DNA from 2 places in the Saccharopolyspora antiqui genome. Region 1 is predicted to be linked to the other one. Evidence: riboswitches for the same ligand, from Rfam matches in the RefSeq annotation. Region 1 holds a riboswitch; the other holds the start of a gene.

The links. A riboswitch is a leader RNA that binds a small molecule or an ion and turns the genes downstream of it on or off. The one in region 1 is predicted to bind glycine.
Region 2: linked by a shared signal. The riboswitch ahead of gcvH (glycine cleavage system protein GcvH) and the one ahead of gcvT (glycine cleavage system aminomethyltransferase GcvT) in region 1 are both predicted to bind glycine.

Annotation. Positions count from the first base shown of each region.
Region 1 is NZ_JBQQBO010000025.1:35,032-43,985, forward strand. It holds gene ACTWQN_RS30340 (phosphoenolpyruvate hydrolase family protein) at 1-737, opposite strand, end outside; gene ACTWQN_RS30345 (Tm-1-like ATP-binding domain-containing protein) at 734-1,930, opposite strand; gene ACTWQN_RS30350 (hypothetical protein) at 2,020-2,586, opposite strand; gene ACTWQN_RS30355 (hypothetical protein) at 2,789-2,944, opposite strand; gene ACTWQN_RS30360 (acyl-CoA dehydrogenase family protein) at 3,195-4,364, opposite strand; gene ACTWQN_RS30365 (TetR/AcrR family transcriptional regulator) at 4,468-5,193, shown strand; glycine riboswitch at 5,349-5,443, shown strand; glycine riboswitch at 5,444-5,542, shown strand; gene gcvT (glycine cleavage system aminomethyltransferase GcvT) at 5,676-6,779, shown strand; gene glyA (serine hydroxymethyltransferase) at 6,879-8,159, shown strand; gene ACTWQN_RS30380 (amino acid permease) at 8,465-8,954, shown strand, end outside.
Region 2 is NZ_JBQQBO010000027.1:66,366-75,319, forward strand. It holds gene ACTWQN_RS31495 (hypothetical protein) at 102-650, opposite strand; gene ald (alanine dehydrogenase) at 1,261-2,376, opposite strand; gene ACTWQN_RS31505 (PucR family transcriptional regulator) at 2,811-4,367, opposite strand; glycine riboswitch at 4,478-4,582, shown strand; glycine riboswitch at 4,583-4,681, shown strand; gene gcvH (glycine cleavage system protein GcvH) at 4,732-5,103, shown strand; gene ACTWQN_RS31515 (L-serine ammonia-lyase) at 5,132-6,487, shown strand; gene ACTWQN_RS31520 (MBL fold metallo-hydrolase) at 6,819-7,619, opposite strand; gene ACTWQN_RS31525 (CGNR zinc finger domain-containing protein) at 7,707-8,270, shown strand; gene ACTWQN_RS31530 (MarR family winged helix-turn-helix transcriptional regulator) at 8,564-8,954, shown strand, end outside.

The DNA of each region.
Region 1 (8,954 bases):
CAGCGCTTGGTGCGCGACAGCACGTACGCGGCGTCTTCGGGCATCGAGATCGGCCCGCCGTGGCAGAGCACCAGCACGTCGTCGCGCACCTCGCTGGCAGCCTGCGCCCATTCGTCGATCAGCGCCACGCAGTCGTCCAGCGATTTGGCGGTCTCGGCGCCGATGGCACCGCCGGTGGTCAATCCGAGGTGGCACACGATGATGTCCGCACCGGCCTCGGTCATCGCCCGAGCATCGGTGCTGGAGAACACGTACGGCGTGGTGAGCAGGTCGGCGTCGCGCGCGGCGGCGACGAGTTCGACCTCCAAGCCGTAACCCATGCCGGTTTCCTCCAGGTTCGCCCGGAAGGTGCCGTCGATGAGCCCGACGGTCGGGAAGTTCTGGATCCCGGCGAACCCGAGGTCGCGCAGCTCGGCCAGGAAGCGATCCCGCAGCATGAACGGGTCGGTGCCGTTCACCCCGGCCAGCACCGGGGTGCGCCGCACCACCGGCAGCACCTCGCGGGCCATCTCCACCACGATGTCGTTGGCGTTGCCGTAAGCCAGCAGTCCGGCCAGCGAACCCCGCCCCGCCATCCGGTAGCGGCCGGAGTTGTAGATGACGATCAGGTCGATGCCGCCGGATTCCTCGCACTTGGCGGAGAGCCCTGTGCCCGCGCCGCCGCCGACGATCGGTTCGCCGCGCTCGACCTTGGCGCGCAACCCGCGCAGCACTTCGGCGCGCTCGAATCGACTCATCGTGCCTCCTGACGAGCAACATCGCGGAACGCCGCGATCAGCGCGGCGGCGAACTCCGGATCGTTGACGTTGTGCGGTACTCGCTGGACCTGCCGGTCGGCGGTCTGCTTCAACTGGCCCTCCAGGGTGTCGAAGAGCACCGCATCCGCCTCGGGATCGTAGAAGGGCTGACCCGGTGCGTCCAACATGGACACTCCGCCGGTCGGGAGCAGCAACCGCACCGGCCCTCGACAGGCGTTGAGCTTGGCGGCGATGAACTCGGCGATCAGCCGACATTCGGCAGCGGTCGTGCGCATCAGCGTGACCTGCGGATTGTGCACGTACAGGTGGCGATCCCGGTACTGCGGCGGAACCGTTTCCAGCGCACCGAAGTTCACCATGTCCAGGGCGCCGCACGAGCCGACGTAGGGCACCTCGGTCCGCGCGATGGCGTCCAGGCGCTGCTGCCCCGCGCTCATCACACCACCGGCGATCAGGTCGCAGACCTCCGTGGTGGTGATGTCCAAAACCGCGCGGACCAAGCCGTCGTCGACGAGCTTTTCCATGGCACGACCGCCGGTTCCGGTCGCGTGGAACACCAGCGGGTCGTAATCGGCGGCCAGTTGTTCGGCCACCGCGGTCACGCACGGCGTGGTGACGCCGAACATCGACAGCGCCACGGCCGGTTTGTCCTCGGCGGGCGGCACCGGACGGGTCGCGGCGCCGAGCAGTGCGTGCGCGGCGTTTCCCAGCACCTGGCGGGAAATCCGGTTCAACCCGGCGACATCGGTGACCGACGGGAACATCGCGATGTCGGTCGCGTCCACATAGGGCGAAACGTCCCCGGAGGCCACGGTGGACACCATCACCTTGGGCACGCCGACCGGTAATGCGCGCATCGCGGGCGTGATCAGCGCGGTGCCGCCCGATCCGCCGAGCCCGATGATCCCGTCGACGTCCCGATCGGACAGGAACCGCTCGAACGCGGTGGCCATCGCGACGACGGCGGAGCCGCGATCGCCGGTGAACACCGCGGCGGCGCCGTCCGGGTGGTGCGCGGCGACCGCGGCGGCCGACACATCGGCATCGGAGGTCCCACCGCTGGTGGACAGGTCCACGGTGACCACCGGATGCCCGCGGGCGACGAGCCCGGCGACGTAGTGCAGCTCCGCGCCTTTGGTGTCGAATGTTCCGACAACGTACGCGCTGCCCATCGCGACCTCCGCTGCTCGGCATCGAAGCAACCCCGCGAGACTCTACTGTTGATCTCGCCGCAGCACAGCCCGTTGCCCAGGCGATTTCGTCAGCGGCGCCGCTGCTTGGGGACGTGGCCGAGCCGACGGGAGTGCGCGTGGGTCGCCTGCACCCACTGCGCAACCGCCGGGCGCGTGATCAGGACCATCAGCGTGATCACGACGGCCGCGAGCACGATCCACACCAGCAACGTGGCGAAGTCCGCGCCGTCCTCGCCCAGCCCGCGCACCGAGCGGAACGCACCGAACGCGACGACCGCCATCGTGGTCCAACCGGCCAACGCCATTCGCGCGGCACTGGGAAACCTCGGGTGCAGCAGCCCCACCACGCCGAGGGCGTGCATCGCACCGACCCCACCGACGATGAGCGTGAGCAGCACCACGACGATCTCACCGCCACCGCTGGCCCCGCTCAACCCGACGACCAGGGTGTAGACGGCGACCCCGAGGATGATCAGCGCGACGAGCCCGCCGAGGACGGCGGCCGCGAGCACCACCCCTGGCCGCGGCGGAGCTTGCGGCCCGTACTGGGGCTGCTGGGGTTGGGGTGGTGGCACCGGACCACCCGGCCCGTGACCCTGCGGATACCTGTTCCCCTGCCAAGGCGGTTGGGACATGGCCACACTCCTGCTCAAGTGCTCGGGTGCTCAAGTGCTCGGGCGCCGCTGATCCACCGCAGATCCTAACGAATCAGGCCACCCGAGAAGACCAGATCGGCCAAGGAGAAGCACGTTGCCTCGGCGGGACAACGATTCCCGACAACGGGTCCGCACGACGAACGACCCCCGGCGCGGTGCCGGGGGTCGTTGTCGGCTCGGGTCAGTGGCTCTTGCCGCCCTTGCCGAAGAACTTGTTCTTGACCTGGTCGATCTTCTCCTTGTTCTTCGGGTCGGAGGCGTACTTCTTGGCCTGGTCGATCACCTTGCGCCCCTGCGGGCTGCTGGCGAACTCGGTGACCTTCTTGAACAGCGACATCTTTGCTCCTGGCGGGTCGGACTCGTGGGCGGTTCGGAGTACCGGCTCCTCCCAGGCTACCGACAAAACGGGCGCGCTTCAGCCGAGCGCCGACCACCGAGTCGGACGAAATCAACCGGGCACCGGCATCGGCGTCCAAGACACCTGTCCCAGACGTTCGTGCTGCGTGCCGGTTCGTGGCGATTTCGCGCGAAAATCGCCACGCTCCAGGCCAAGTACCACGCTCCAGGCCGGAGGCAGGCGCCGAGGTTCAGCCGAGCACGCCGCTGATCGAGGCGTGGCCCTTCAGCAGGTTGCGGGCCACCGTGCGGCGCTGGATCTCGTCGGTGCCTTCGAAGATGCGCAGCAGTCGCAGGTCGCGGTACCAGCGCTCGACCGGCAGTTCCTTCGTGTAGCCCATGCCACCGTGCATCTGCAGCACCCGGTCCACGATCTCGCCCGCGCGGGTGGCCCCGAACAGCTTGGCGATCGACTGCGCGTGCCGCGAGTCCAGACCCTGGTCGACCTGCCAGGCCGCCTGCAGCACCAGCCAGCGCAGCGCCTCGATCTCCACCGCGGAGTCGGCGATCATCCACTGGATGGCCTGGCGCTCGGCGATCGGCTTGCCGAAGGTCTCGCGGGTCTTGGCGTAGTCCATTCCCATCTCGACCAGCCGTTCGCAGGCCCCGAGCGCGTGCGCGGGCAGCAGGTAGCGGCCGCGGCCGATCCACTGCATGGCCAGCGCGAAGCCCTTGCCGACCTCGCCGAGCACGTTGCTCGCGGGCACCCGAACGTTGTCGAACACCAGCGCGGCGGGTTGGCGCTCCAACGGGCCCATGATGTCGATCGGCTCGGACTTCCAGCCCATGTCCCGGTCGGCGAGGAAGCAGGTGACCCCGCCGTTGGCCCGATCGGTGACGGCGAAGACCATCGCGAAGTCGGCGTCGATGCCGCCGGTGATGAACGTCTTCTCACCGTTGATCACCCACTCGTCGCCGTCTTGGACGGCGGTGGTGCGCAGGTTCCTGGCATCCGATCCGGCACCCGGCTCGGTGATCGCGAAGCACGACTTGCGGGTGCCCTCGATGGTCGGCAGCAGGTAGCGCTGCTTCTGCTCCTCGTTGGCGTAGTACAGGATGTTGTCGGCGTAGCCGCCGAACCGGAACGGCACGAAGGTGCGGCCGAGCTCGATCTCGATCAGCGCGGTCAGCACCGCCGACAGGCCCATCCCGCCGTACTCCTCGGGCGTCTGCACGCCCCAGAACCCGGACTGCTTCGCCTTGTCCTGCAGTTCGCGCAGCTCGTCCCTGGTCAGGCCGCGTTGCCCGGCCCGCTCGCGACGCAGCACCTCGGGTTCCAGCGGCACCAGCTCGCGCTGGACGAAGTTGCGCACCCAGTCGCGGATGTCGCGTTCGGTGTCGGACAGCGAGAAGTCGACCATCGCCGGATTCCTTTCAGTGCAGCCGCATAACTAACGACGTTAGTTTTATGGCAGCCTAAGACCGTCCCGGCGAGCGCCGCAAGGGACCCGACGAGGAGAGAACGTGCCCAGACCAGCCACTCCCCGGCTGTCGCCGGAGCGCATCCAGCGGATCGGGCTGGAGATCATCGACACTGACGGCCTCGACGCGCTGTCCATGCGCCGCCTGGCCGAGCGACTCGGCGTGCGCGCCGCATCGCTCTACAACCACGTGTCGACCAAGGAAGACCTGCTGCACGAGATCGCCGACGGCGTGATGGCCGCGGTGGACGTCTCCGGCTTCGACGCGGACTGGACGACCGGCCTGCGCACCTGGGCCCGCTCCTACCGGGCGGCCCTGATCTCGCACCCGAACCTGGTCCCGTTCCTGGCCTACGGCCCGGCCCGCCGGGAGATCGCGCTGCGCGCCGCGGACGCGGTGCACGGCGGCCTGACCAGCGCGGGCTGGCCGCAGCGCTACGCCACGATGATCGGTGCCTCGACGAAGTACCTGGTGGTCGGCTCCGCGATGGGCTCGTTCAGCGGCGGCTTCCCAGACGACGCGGCGGTCTACGACGACCGCTTCCCACACCTCAACCGAGCCCACCTGCTCCGCGAACACGCGGCGGAAATAGACGCGGACAGCTTCGAACTAGCCCTATCCGCCCTGATAGACGGCCTGCAGAAGCAGTACCGCGAACTGAGCGACGAGCGGATGCGCCGCGAGCCCCAGGCGTCGCTGGAAGACCCGGCCGATGTCGCAGAACTGAACGCAGCCCGCGACGACATGGGATCCGGCGACGCCTGGTGACGCGAACGGACAACTCACTCAGTCCACTTCGGGTAACCCCTTTCGGAGGAGACACAAGTCGCGGTCAAGCCAGTCCGAGATCACTCACTCGTCCGGTTGACTTGGGTCGTGTTCGGTTCGTAGCGTCCTGGGCGCACAACCGAATACCGCGCCGATGACGTCGTGCGGGAGAGACTCCGCCCGCGAGGTGGAGCGCCGAAGGAGCAACACTCCCCAGCAAACTCTCAGGCACCGGCACCGCACGACACCAGGCGAACACGGAGAAAAGCAGAAGCGCAGGCTTCTCGCCCACGGTGCAAGCCACCCCTGGGGGTGGCGAAACTCTCAGGCCAATGACTCCGGGGAGACCCGCCCGACCAGCGCAAGCCCGTGCAGGTCCCAAGCCCGTGCAGGTCGGAGTCGAGGTGCCCCCGATAAGGTTGGGCGCAGTGAGCTGACCGGCCCTCGACTGCCGACCGGTGCCCACCAGGAGGAGTCTCACCATGTCGTCGCCTCGGCGAACGCCCCTGCACCACGTGCACGAAGCCCTCGGTGCGACCTTCACCGAATTCGCGGGCTGGCAGATGCCGGTGCGCTACTCCGGCGACATCGCCGAGCACAACGCGGTCCGGGGCAGCGCCGGACTGTTCGACCTGACCCACATGGGTGAGATTCGCATCAGCGGGCCGCAGGCCGCCGAAGCGCTGGACCACGCGCTGGTCGGGGCCGCGTCGGCGATCAAGCCCGGCCGCGCCCGCTACACGATGATCTGCAACGACTCCGGTGGCGTGCTCGACGACCTGATCGTCTACCGGCTCGACGAGCAGGAGTTCCTGGTGGTGGCCAACGCCGCCAACGCGGCCCTGGTGTCCGCCGAGTTGGCCGACCGGGTCGGCGGGTTCGACGCCGAGCACCGGGACGTCTCCGACGACTACGCGCTGATCGCCGTGCAGGGCCCCAACGCCGTCGCGATCCTCGCGCCGTTGACCGACACCGACCTCGACGAGGTCAAGTACTACGCGGGCTACCGCAGCCAGGTGGCGGGCCAGGACGTGCTGCTGGCGCGCACCGGCTACACCGGCGAGGACGGCTTCGAGCTGTTCACCGCGCCCGGCGACGCCGAAGCGGTCTGGCAGGCGCTGACCGAGTCCGGCGCGCGGCACGGCCTGCTGCCGACCGGGCTGTCCTGCCGCGACACGCTGCGCCTGGAAGCGGGCATGCCGCTGTACGGCAACGAGCTGTCCGCCGACCTCACGCCCTACCACGCCAACCTCGGCCGGGTGGTCAAGCTCGACAAGCCCGGCGACTTCGTCGGCAAGGCCGCGCTGGCCGCCACCGCCGAGAAGCCCACCGAGCGCACCCTGGTCGGGCTGAGCACCGAGCAGCGCCGCGCGCCCCGGCACGGCTACCGCGTGCTGGCCGCCGACGGCGCCGAGGTCGGCGTCGTCACCAGCGGCGCCCCGTCCCCGACCCTGGGCCACCCGATCGGGATGGCCTACGTGGATCGCGACCACAGCGAACCCGGCACCCAGTTGCAGGTCGACATCCGCGGTAGGAACGTCGCGGTGCAGGTCGTCGAGCTGCCGTTCTACCGCCGCGAAGCCTGACGAGATCGAACATCTGGAGGACACTTGCGAGACATTCGTCATCCCCTCGCACGGGTCCGACCGGGTGCGGGTGTCCCGCAATACACAGGAGGCAACATCATGTCGACACCGGACCTGTTCAACGACCAGCTGGCCGCGGTGGATCCGGAGGTGGCGGTGGCGGTGGGCGCTGAGTTGCACCGCCAGCAGTCCACGCTGGAGATGATCGCGTCGGAGAACTTCGCCCCGCAGGCGGTGTTGGAGGCGCAGGGTTCGGTGCTGACCAACAAGTACGCCGAGGGCTATCCGGGCCGCCGCTACTACGGCGGCTGCGAGCACGTCGACGTCATCGAGCAGCTGGCCATCGACCGGGTCAAGGAGCTCTTCGGGGCCGCGTTCGCCAACGTGCAGCCGCATTCCGGCGCGCAGGCCAACGCGGCGGCGATGTTCGCGCTGCTCAAGCCGGGCGACACCATCATGGGCCTGGACCTGGCCCACGGCGGGCACCTCACCCACGGGATGCGGATCAACTTCTCCGGCAAGCTCTACAACGTGGTGCCGTACCACGTCAGCGCCGAGGACCACCGCGTCGACATGGACGAAGTCGCCCAGCTGGCCCGCGAGCACCAGCCCCAACTGATCATCGCCGGATGGTCGGCCTACCCGCGCCAGCTGGACTTCAAGCGGTTCCGGGAGATCGCCGACGAGGTCGGCGCCTACCTGATGGTCGACATGGCGCACTTCGCCGGACTGGTCGCCGCCGGGTTGCACCCCAGCCCGGTGCCGCACGCCCACGTGGTGACCACCACCACCCACAAGACCCTCGGCGGGCCGCGCGGTGGCGTGATCCTGTCCTCGGATCCGGAGTTCACCAAGAAGTTCAACTCCGCCGTGTTCCCCGGTCAGCAGGGCGGGCCGTTGGAGCACGTGATCGCCGGGAAAGCGGTGGCGTTCAAGATCGCCGCGACGCCGGAGTTCAACGACCGGCAGCGGCGCACCGTGGAGGGCGCGCAGATCCTGGCCGGGCGCCTGCTGGCCGACGACGCCGCCCAGGCCGGGGTGCGGCTGGTCTCCGGCGGCACCGACGTCCACCTGGTGCTGGTGGACCTGCGGGATTCCGAACTGGACGGCAAGCAGGCCGAGGACCGGCTGCACGAGATCGGCATCACCGTCAACCGCAACGCCGTGCCCAACGACCCCCGTCCGCCGATGGTGACCTCGGGGCTGCGCATCGGTACCCCGGCGCTGGCCACCCGGGGCTTCGGCAAGGAGGAGTTCACCGAGGTCGCCGACATCATCGCCGAGGCCCTGAAACCGGGCTTCGACGACACGACGAGCGCGAAGCTGCGCTCCCGCGTCGAAGCGCTCGCCGCCAAGCACCCGCTGTACCCGAACCTGTAAGAACCTGTCTTCGAACTCATCTTGCGCAGCGGTGCGGGTGGCGGGACTCAGACGCCGTCTCGGGCTAAGCGGCTGGCGCCGCTTCAAAAGATCAAAGACAGTTGCCAAGTGTGACGCACGACGCCACATTCCGGCCCGCAATGTCCGGAATGTGGCGTTGTGCTAACGGGTCCGAAGTGGACTTGTGCTCGATCGGGCAAACGCTCGATGTCAAGTGGTCCCAACCTCTTGCCAGCATCCACCGAATGTCGCAGTATCTGCGCAGTTTCAGCGAAATACGCTGGCAGTTTAAGGAGTCCACTTCGATGAGCCAACCAGTGGCCGAGGAGTACCGGAAGGATCTGAGTACCCGGCACATCAACATGATCGCGATCGGTGGGGCGATCGGGGTCGGGCTGTTCCTCGGTTCCGGCAAGGCGCTCCACCAGGTCGGCCCGGGCTTGATCCTGATCTACGCGATCGCCGGTGTGATGATCTTCTTCGTGATGCGGGCGCTCGGCGAGTTGCTGATGTACCGCCCGGTCAGCGGATCTTTCGCGGAGTACGCGGGCGAGTTCGTCGGGCCGTGGGCGAAGTTCGCGGTCGGCTGGGGGTACTGGCTGGTCTGGATCGTCACCGGCATGGCCGAGATCACGGCGGTCGGCGAGTACTTCCAGTTCTGGTTCCCCAACGTTCCACAGTGGATCCCCGCGCTCGGGGCGCTGATCGTGCTCAGCGGGGTGAACCTGATCGCGGTGAAGCTGTTCGGCGAATTCGAGTTCTGGTTCGCCCTGATCAAGGTGCTGGCCATCATCG
Region 2 (8,954 bases), on a different contig from region 1:
CATCGTCACCTGTTCACTCGTCGGTGCCCATCCTGCCGGACAACTACCCGTGTTCAGGTGCGGAGTCGTGGTTTTCCAAGCGGGTTCTCAGCGGCGCCGGGCTACGGCCAGCGAACGGACCGGTCGATCACCGACGCTCGATAGATCTTGCTGTGGTCGGTTTCGAGGTGACCACCCATGGGCGGCGGGGTGGGGGGAACAGTCAGATCGGGACGGGTGAACTCGTTGGTGTCCCAGTCGCTCGGTCCGCGGCCGACGGAGGAGACGATCGGCCGCGGGATGACCGCAACGGCCGACGTTGCCTCCGCAGACCTCGGTCGTAACCTCCGGTGCAGTGACTCCAGGAGGGTGCCGCGGTTGGGCACGGGTCGTCCGGAATGGTCGCTGATGAGCTGCCGGTGCGCGGTCAGCCACACCGTGCACGGCCAGGGGCGGGCCCGCAGTGTGCCCTGGCAGGACGGGCATCGGCCGTCCTCGCCGGGATTGTGCTCGTCGAGCAGGGCGCGCAGGCCCTCGGTGAGTCGGTAGAGCTCGGACCGGGCAACTGGCAGGAGCACCTCGGGTGCGTTGTCCGCGGTGACCTGATCCAACCTGTCGAGTCGGTCGAGGACGGCCTTTCGCAGCGCCACGTGCATCATGTCGTCTCCCACCGTCGTCGAGTGTTTCGAGTGCGTCGGTGTTGCGCGCAGAGATCGTGTGACGAACCACCCCGGCGCTGACTCCATCGGGTGACATCGGCAGTGGGGAGGCACGCCTGCACCGGCACCCCGCAATGCTCACCCCATCGAGTGGTTATCGATTCGGCTTGAAAATCCCCGCTGTGCTGCGGCTCACGTCGTCGGCAAACGGGCGATCGTGTCCTACACTTGAAAGTGGCGGCCTGCTCCCGGTGACCCCCAGGCTGGTTGAGCGGGCCGCCCCGTCCGGCTGTTTGAGCCCGTTTTGTCCGGCTGCATTCTGTTTTTTGATCATTCCGCAGGCCGCGCGCACGAAGTTTTCGCCCGAGTGGAAACCTTTTCCAGCCTGACTGCAAACCCGCTCGGCGCGGCTTTTCTTCTCCCTGAACCGCTGGCCAAGACCCGGCTGAACCGGTTGGTGGCAGCTTGATGCGGCCCGTTGACGAGCAGAAGGGAACCTTCCTGCCACTCGCGGACCTGGTTCTCCCACAACGTCCAGCATCCCGTCACGCGGATGCGAGGAAGGGAACCTTCCTGGCAGATCTGACAGGAAGGTTCCCTTCCTCGCGATTCGGTGGACTGATCAGGACAGGATGCTGCTCACCGGGGTGTTGGCGCGGCCGTGCGCCTCGGCGACCGGTTCGTTGACCAGCTTGCCGTCGTGGGTGTTGAGACCCGCTGCGAGCGCGGCGTCCGCTCGGCAAGCCTGCAGCCAACCCTGGTCAGCGATGCGCACCACGTACGGCAACGTGACGTTGGTGAGCGCGTGCGTCGACGTGTTCGGAACCGCACCCGGCATGTTCGCCACGCAGTAGAAGACCGAGTTGTGCACCCGGTAGGTCGGCTCGTCGTGCGTGGTCGGACGGGAGTCTGCGAAGCAGCCGCCCTGGTCGATCGCGATGTCCACCAGCACGCTGCCCGGCTTCATCTCGGACACCAGGTGGTTGGACACCAGCGTCGGCGCTTTAGCGCCCGGGATCAGCACGGCACCGATGACGAGGTCGGCGGCCCGCACCGCCTGCTCGACCGTGTACCGGTTGGAAGTGACCGTGCGGATCTGGCCGTGGAAGTCGCGGTCGATTTCGCGGAGCTTGTCGACATTGGTGTCGAGAAGCTCGACGTCGGCACCCATGCCCAACGCGACGCGGGCCGCGTTGAGGCCCGCGACACCGCCACCGATCACAACGACGCGCGCCGGGTGCACACCGGGAACACCGCCCGGCAGCACACCGCGCCCACCGCAGGGACGCATCAGGGAGTAGGCCCCCACCTGCGGGGCGAGGCGCCCGGCGACCTCGCTCATCGGTGCCAACAGCGGCAGCCTGCCGTCGCCGGTCTGCACGGTTTCGTAGGCGATCCCGGTGACCCCGGACGCCAGCATCGCGTCGGTCAGCTCGGCGGAAGCAGCCAGATGCAGGTAGGTGAACAACACCTGGTCCCGGCGCATGCGCGGGTACTCCTCGGCGATCGGTTCCTTCACCTTGAGGACCAGCTGTCCCTCGGCCCACACCTCATCGGCACTGGGCAACACCTTCGCACCCGCCGCCAGGTAGTCCTCGTCGGGAATCGATGATCCCGCGCCCGCGCTCGTCTCGACGAAAACGTCGTGGCCACGGGAGGTGAGTTCGTGCACACCCGCAGGTGTGATCGCGACCCGATACTCGTTGTTCTTGATCTCGCGCGGCACTGAGATCTTCACGGCGGCTTCCTTTCGTCGCTGTTGGGCCCAACGATCCGCCGCCGTTGCCAGGGGCGCATCATTCCCGCCGGATGAGATTGACCCGACCGCTTTGTGCTCGCAGCACAACGCGCCCGGCGCACCGCAGCGCTACACCAATGGGTTCGGATTTCCTGCCCGAAACCCGAAGCTGCCGGGTCCGCGACAGCAAGGTTCCCTTCCTCACAAAGGCACCGACCAGGCCCGCAGCAGCACTTTCCGGCCACGGATGACAGAAAGGTTCCCTTGCTGCACGTCACGCGGGTTGCCGCGGGCCCACTGATGACAGGAAGGTTCCCTTCCTCGCACAGCACCGTCGCCCGCGGTCGAGTGGCGGGTGACAGGAAGGTTCCCTTGCTCCCATCTGGCGCCGGGCGGTTCGGTGTGGTGGGAGTGGCAGGAAGGTTCCCTTGCTTTCAGCCGTGCTGCGCCCAGTGCTCGGCGAGTAGTTGCACGAGCAGCGCGGATCGGACGTCGGGGTCTTCGAGGTCGACGTTCACGAGTTGGGTGAGTCGCTTCATCCGATAGCGGAAGGTGTTGGGGTGCACGCGCAGCTCGCGGCTCGCCTGCCGGGGATCGCCGGGGTGCCGCAGCGCCGCGTGCAGGGTGGCCAGGTAGTCGGTGCCCTGCGTGCGGTCGTGGTCGCGCAGCACCGGTATCGGCCCGAGCGCGCCGATTCCGGCATCCGTCGCCGCGCCCGCCATGCGGCTGAGCACCAGCAGATGCCAGTTGTCCTCGTACACCGCCACCCGCTGCGTCAACAGGCCGGTCCGCAGCAGGCCGATCAGCTCCTCGGCTTGCGTCCGCGACTGGGCCAGCTCGGCAACAGCCACCGCGGTGCCCACCGCGATGAGCGGACGGGGCGACACGTCGTGGGATGCGAGGGCTTCCCGCAAGTCCGGCCAGCCGCCGGGGCGGGCGCGGTCGGGAACCAGCGCATACAGCAGGGTGCCGATCTCGGTGACCAGCGGGCGCCGCCCGATCCCGCGCGTGATCCACTCCCACATCGCCAACCGATGCCCCTCCGCGGGGCCGGCCGACGATGGCACTTCGATGGCGACGACTCGATGCGGCTCGTTGGGCACCGCCAGGTCGTTGGCGGCGGCCCGCCAGCCTTCACCGCCTTCCAACAGCAGCCGCACCTGTTCGGCGGATCGGCGCCGCTCCGAATCCGCCACCGCGCGCCACCGCAGCAGTTGCAGCGCGACCAGCGGTGCGGTGTCCGCGAAGGCGGTAGAACGCTCCTCGGACACCTCGCCGGGAACCACCGCCCACATCGACCCCAGCAGCTCACCGCCCATCCGGATCGGCACGACCAACCGGGGCAGGGTTCCGTCCTGCTGGGCGGGCACGAAGATCGCCGAACTGCCCTTGCTGAGCTGCCGGAACGTGCCGCGAGCCCGGAACTTGGCGAGCACGTCGTCGGGCTGCTTGCGCCCCATGATCGTCGACACCCGCGCGGGATCGGTGAGATCCTGCCGCGCGGAATACGCCAGCACCTGGGAGTGCGCGTCCTCAATCGTGACGGGCGCGTCCACCACGTCGGCCACCGCATCGGCGAGCCGGAACAGATCACCCACACCGGCGCCGCGCGCATCGGCCTCCTCGATGCCGGTTCCGGCCAACGCGGCACGGATCAGCCAGACCAGCTGCGCCCAGGCGGTACCAGGCCGAACCTCGACCAGCGCCACCCCGCTCTGCTCGGCAGCCGCGACGACGGCGTCATCAGCGGAAATCGGCGGCTTGAGCAGCACTGCCGCGGCATCCTGTGCGCCGCACACCCGCGTCAGCGCCACCGCATGTTCGCGGTCCGTGACGGCCACCCCCAGAACGAGGTCACCGCCGGCCGCGGTCGGTGGTTGATCAAGCTCGGCGATGACGACGTCCCCGACGCAGACGGTCGGCTCCGGGATGACCACGGCGCGCAGCAGCGTCGGTCCGACTCTCTCGACCAGTGCCCGGATGTCCAGCATCACCGGCCTCCTGAGAACCTCGGGCCGCCTCCGGTGGGCGGGGAGGGCGTTGACACCAGGGCTGGCCCGTTTATCGTTGCTGAGCACCTCGACAATCGCATACCGGCCCTAGACCCCGTGCGGGAGAGACCCTGCGAGCTCACGTCGAGCCGCCAGGGCGCCGAAGGAGCAAGACTCCCCACAAACTCTCAGGCACCCATGACCGTTCGGGCGAGGCAACTCTGGAAAGCGTGCGTCATCGATGACGCTCCACCCACGGTGCAAGCCGCGACTGCCGCGGTGAAGCTCTCAGGTTCCGCAACAGAGGGGGAGGCCCAGCAACCCCGGGCATGCGTGCCCCCCGACAGCTATGGAGCCTCCCCGCATGTCCATGCCCGAGAACCTGCGCTACACCGAAGAACACGAGTGGCTTGCCGACCGCGGCGAACTGGTCCGGATCGGCATCACCCAACATGCCGCCGACGCCCTCGGCGACATCGTCTACGTCCAGTTGCCCGCGGTCGGAGACCAGATCGAGGCCGGTCAGTCCTGCGGTGAACTGGAGTCCACCAAGTCCGTCAGCGACCTGTTCGCGCCGGTGAGCGGCGAGGTCGTGGCGATCAACGAGTCCGTTGTGGACGATCCCGCGCTGGTCAACACCGAGCCCTTCGGTGGGGGTTGGCTGCTTGAGGTGCGCGCCACCGACACCGGTGCGGTGCTCACCGCCGAGCAGTACGCGGAACTGATCGCGCAGTAGCCGGGTCGGGCGACGGAGGAGAGCGCCAATGGCGATCAGCGTCTTCGACCTGTTCTCGGTGGGCATCGGGCCGTCCAGCTCGCACACCGTTGGCCCGATGCGCGCTGCGAAGCGGTTCGCGCAGCGGCTGCGCGACGCGGGCCGGTTGCCGCAGGTGAAGCGGATCAAGGCGGAACTGTTCGGTTCGCTGGGAGCGACCGGGCACGGGCACGGCAGCCCGAAGGCGGTGCTGCTCGGTCTGGAGGGCCACAGCCCGGAAAGCGTCGACCCGGCCGCGGTTGAGGGCCGGGTGGCGGAAATCCGGGAGACCGGGCGGTTGCTGGTCGACGAAGTGCAGGAGATCAGGTTCGTGGTGGACCGGGATCTGGTGATGCACCGCCGCAGGTCACTGCCCTTGCACCCCAACGGGATGCGGTTCACCGCGTTCGGCGCCGACGACGCCGAGTTGGACACCGCGGTGTTCTATTCGGTGGGCGGTGGTTTCGTCGTCGACGAGGACGCCACTGGTGCCGATCGGATCAAACCCGACGAGACGGTGTTGAAGTTCCCGTTCCGCACCGGTGCGGAACTGCTCGCCCGAACCGCCGAGTCCGGGCTGTCGATCAGCGACATCATGCTGGCCAACGAGTTGTCCTGGCGCGACGAGGACACCGTGCGCCGGGAACTGCTGGACATCTGGCAAGTCATGCGCGAATGCGTGGACAACGGGTGCCGCAACACCGGAGAACTGCCCGGCGGCCTCAAAGTCCGGCGTCGGGCGGCGGAATTGGCCGCTTCGCTGACCGAGCGGGACGATCCGCTGGAGTGGGTCACCCTCTTCGCGCTCGCGGTGAACGAGGAGAACGCGGCCGGCGGTCGCGTGGTGACCGCGCCGACCAACGGAGCGGCTGGCATCGTGCCCGCGGTGCTGCACTACTACGTGCGTTTCGTGCCTGGTGCCGACGACAACGGGGTGGTTCGGTTCCTGCTCGCGGCCGCTGCGGTCGGTGTGCTGTTCAAGGAGAACGCGTCGATCTCCGGGGCCGAGGTCGGCTGTCAGGGCGAGGTCGGCTCCGCGTGTTCGATGGCCGCCGCCGGGCTCGCCGAGGTCCTCGGCGGAACCCCGAACCAGGTGGAGAACGCCGCCGAGATCGCGATGGAGCACAACCTCGGGCTCACCTGCGATCCGATCGGCGGCCTGGTGCAGATCCCGTGCATCGAGCGCAACGCGGTCGCTTCGGTGAAGGCCATCACGGCCGCGCGGATGGCGATGCGCGGCGACGGCAGCCATTTCGTCTCGCTTGACAAGGTGATCAAGACCATGCGGGAAACCGGCCGGGACATGAAGGTCAAGTACAAGGAGACCGCCCGCGGCGGACTGGCCGTCAACGTCATCGAGTGCTGAGAAAACCGCCCCTGAGCCGCGAGAATCTGCGCCCCGGGGCGTTCGCGTCGTGGTCGAGAATGGGGGTTTGCTCTCAACTTGAGTTGAGGTTTTAGGTGGTTTCATCAGCGGGATCTCGGAGGAAGGGGCCGGAGATGGAATTCACCGACGCGACCCATCCGATGGGGTACTGGACCGGGGCGGCCAACCAAGCCGTCGTTGGGCACATCAACGACTCACTGGTGGAACTGGGCATTGCGCAGCGCCACTTGTGGTCCTACCTGCGAACACGGGTTCCTGAATCGGACCGGGGAGCCGTCATCAGTGCCGACCCTGCCGCGCTGTGCGTGGCTCAGGGTGTGGCGGATTCCCCGGGCTGGAGCAGTACGAGCCGGTCGGCGAGCCCGGCCCGCTCGAACGCCTCGCGCAGTGCGTCGCCGCCTTCGGTGAAGTGCTGCCAGCTGTTGAAGTGGACCGGCACGATGCGCCTCGCCCGCAGGAGCTTCGCGGCCTCGACCGCCCCCGCACTGTCCAATGTGAGCAGTGCGCCATCGAAGAACCTGGTTCGGGCGGCACCGGCGAACAGCACCGCCGTGTCCACCGGGGCGAACCGGTCGGCGATGTGCCGGACCACGTCGAGCGAAGCGTTGTCGCCGCTGACGTAAACAGTGGGTAGGTCGGCCGCCGTCAGCATGAAACCGGCAACCTCGCCGGTCACGGCCTCGCAGCCTTCCGGGCCATGCTGGGCTGGCAAGGCGGTGATGCGCAGGTTCCCTCCGCTGGGGCGGGGGAGGTCGAGATATGCCCAGGGCGCCAGGGAGTGGGCGGCACCGGAGAGTCGGGCCGCGCCGCTGGGAGTGGTCACCGTGAGCGGCACGCGTTGCAGGAACGCCCTTCCGGAGTTGTCGAGGTTGTCCTGGTGCTGGTCGTGCGACAGGAGCACGGCGTCCACCTGGCCGAGGTCGGCAGGGGCCAGCGCTGCCGGAGCCGTTTTGGTGAGCAGCGCACCTGACGGGCTCCGGTATTCGCCCGGCTCGTCGAACGTCGGATCGGTGACCATGCGCAGGCCGCCGAGTTCCAGGACAGCGGTCGGGCCGCCCACGGCGCGGATGGTCAGCGCGCTGGTGGATGAGGCGTGCGGGCTGCCGACCATGCCGAACCTCTCACGGAAATCAGAACTCCTTCGTTGGGCGACGGTAGCTCTTCCTAATGGAATATCGCAATGTTTAACATGAGAGTTGTGGGTGGCCGTGATCTAGTGATCCCGGGGGAAGAGCGCTTCTGCGCGCTTGCTCTGGTCAACACCCGCATCAACCGATCAAACGGTCCGTTCGACGAGCTGGCCGACACCCCCGCCGCGCGGGCGTGGCTGGTCGAGCACGGGCTGCTGGCCAGCGGTGCCTCCTTCGACGCTCGCCGAGCGGAGCTGCTGAGAACGTTCCGCGAGTCCGTCCGCGCACTCCTCGATGCGCGAGCGTCGGATTCCACACCATCTCGGGAAGATCTCGCGGCGGTGAACGAATGCCTGCACGCACCCGTACTGGTGTGGGACGTCGACGGGCCGCGCCGCGCGCAGCGGTCGACCGATGATCCGCTGGACGCCGCGCTGGCCGCGCTCGCGGCGAACGCGGTGGACCTACTGACCGGCCCCTACGCGCGATCGCTGACGGCCTGCGGGGCGCACGGCTGCATCCGGCTTTTCGTGCGCACCCACGCCGCCCGGCGGTGGTGTTCGACCGGATGCGGCGACCGGGTTCGGGCCGCCCGCCACTACGCGCGACGCCGTACGAACGCCGATTCCTGAGCCCCCAGCAACGCCACCGACTACCGATCCGGCCAAGCGGCCGGTAGCAAGGGAACCTTTCTGTCACCCGCCGCACCGAGCGCGGCGCGGTGACGTGAGCAAGGGAACCTTCCTGTCACGCGGCAGGCGGGGCGGGGCCCGTGGCGGTGGCCAGATGTCGGCGATCTTGGATCCGGCGATCCCGATCAAGGTCTGGGGCTTGGATGACAGGAAGGTTCCCTTGCTCGCAGGAAGCCATCGGGTTGGGCCAAATTAGATTGCGCACAACTTAGTTTTGCGCTACCTTGGTTCTCGTGACTGATTCGCGGTTGACCTTGGATCGGCAGGTGTGCTTCGCGCTCTACAGCGCCTCGCGGGCGTTCACCAGCCTGTACCGGCCACTCCTGGACGAGCTCGGGCTGACCTATCCGCAGTACCTGGTGCTGTTGGTGCTGTGGGAGCGCGAGTCGGTCACGGTGAAAGAACTGGGCGCCGCGCTCCGGTTGGACTCGGGCACCTTGTCGCCGCTGTTGAAGCGGCTGGAGGCGCACGGTCTGATCACGCGGCACCGAAGTGCGGCCGACGAGCGGTCCGTCGCTGTCGCATTGACAGTTGAGGGGCGGGACCTGCGGGCACGAGCCGGGGGCATTCCCGACCGGATAGTGGCCGCAACCGGACTGGAGATCGACGAACTGGTCGAGCTGC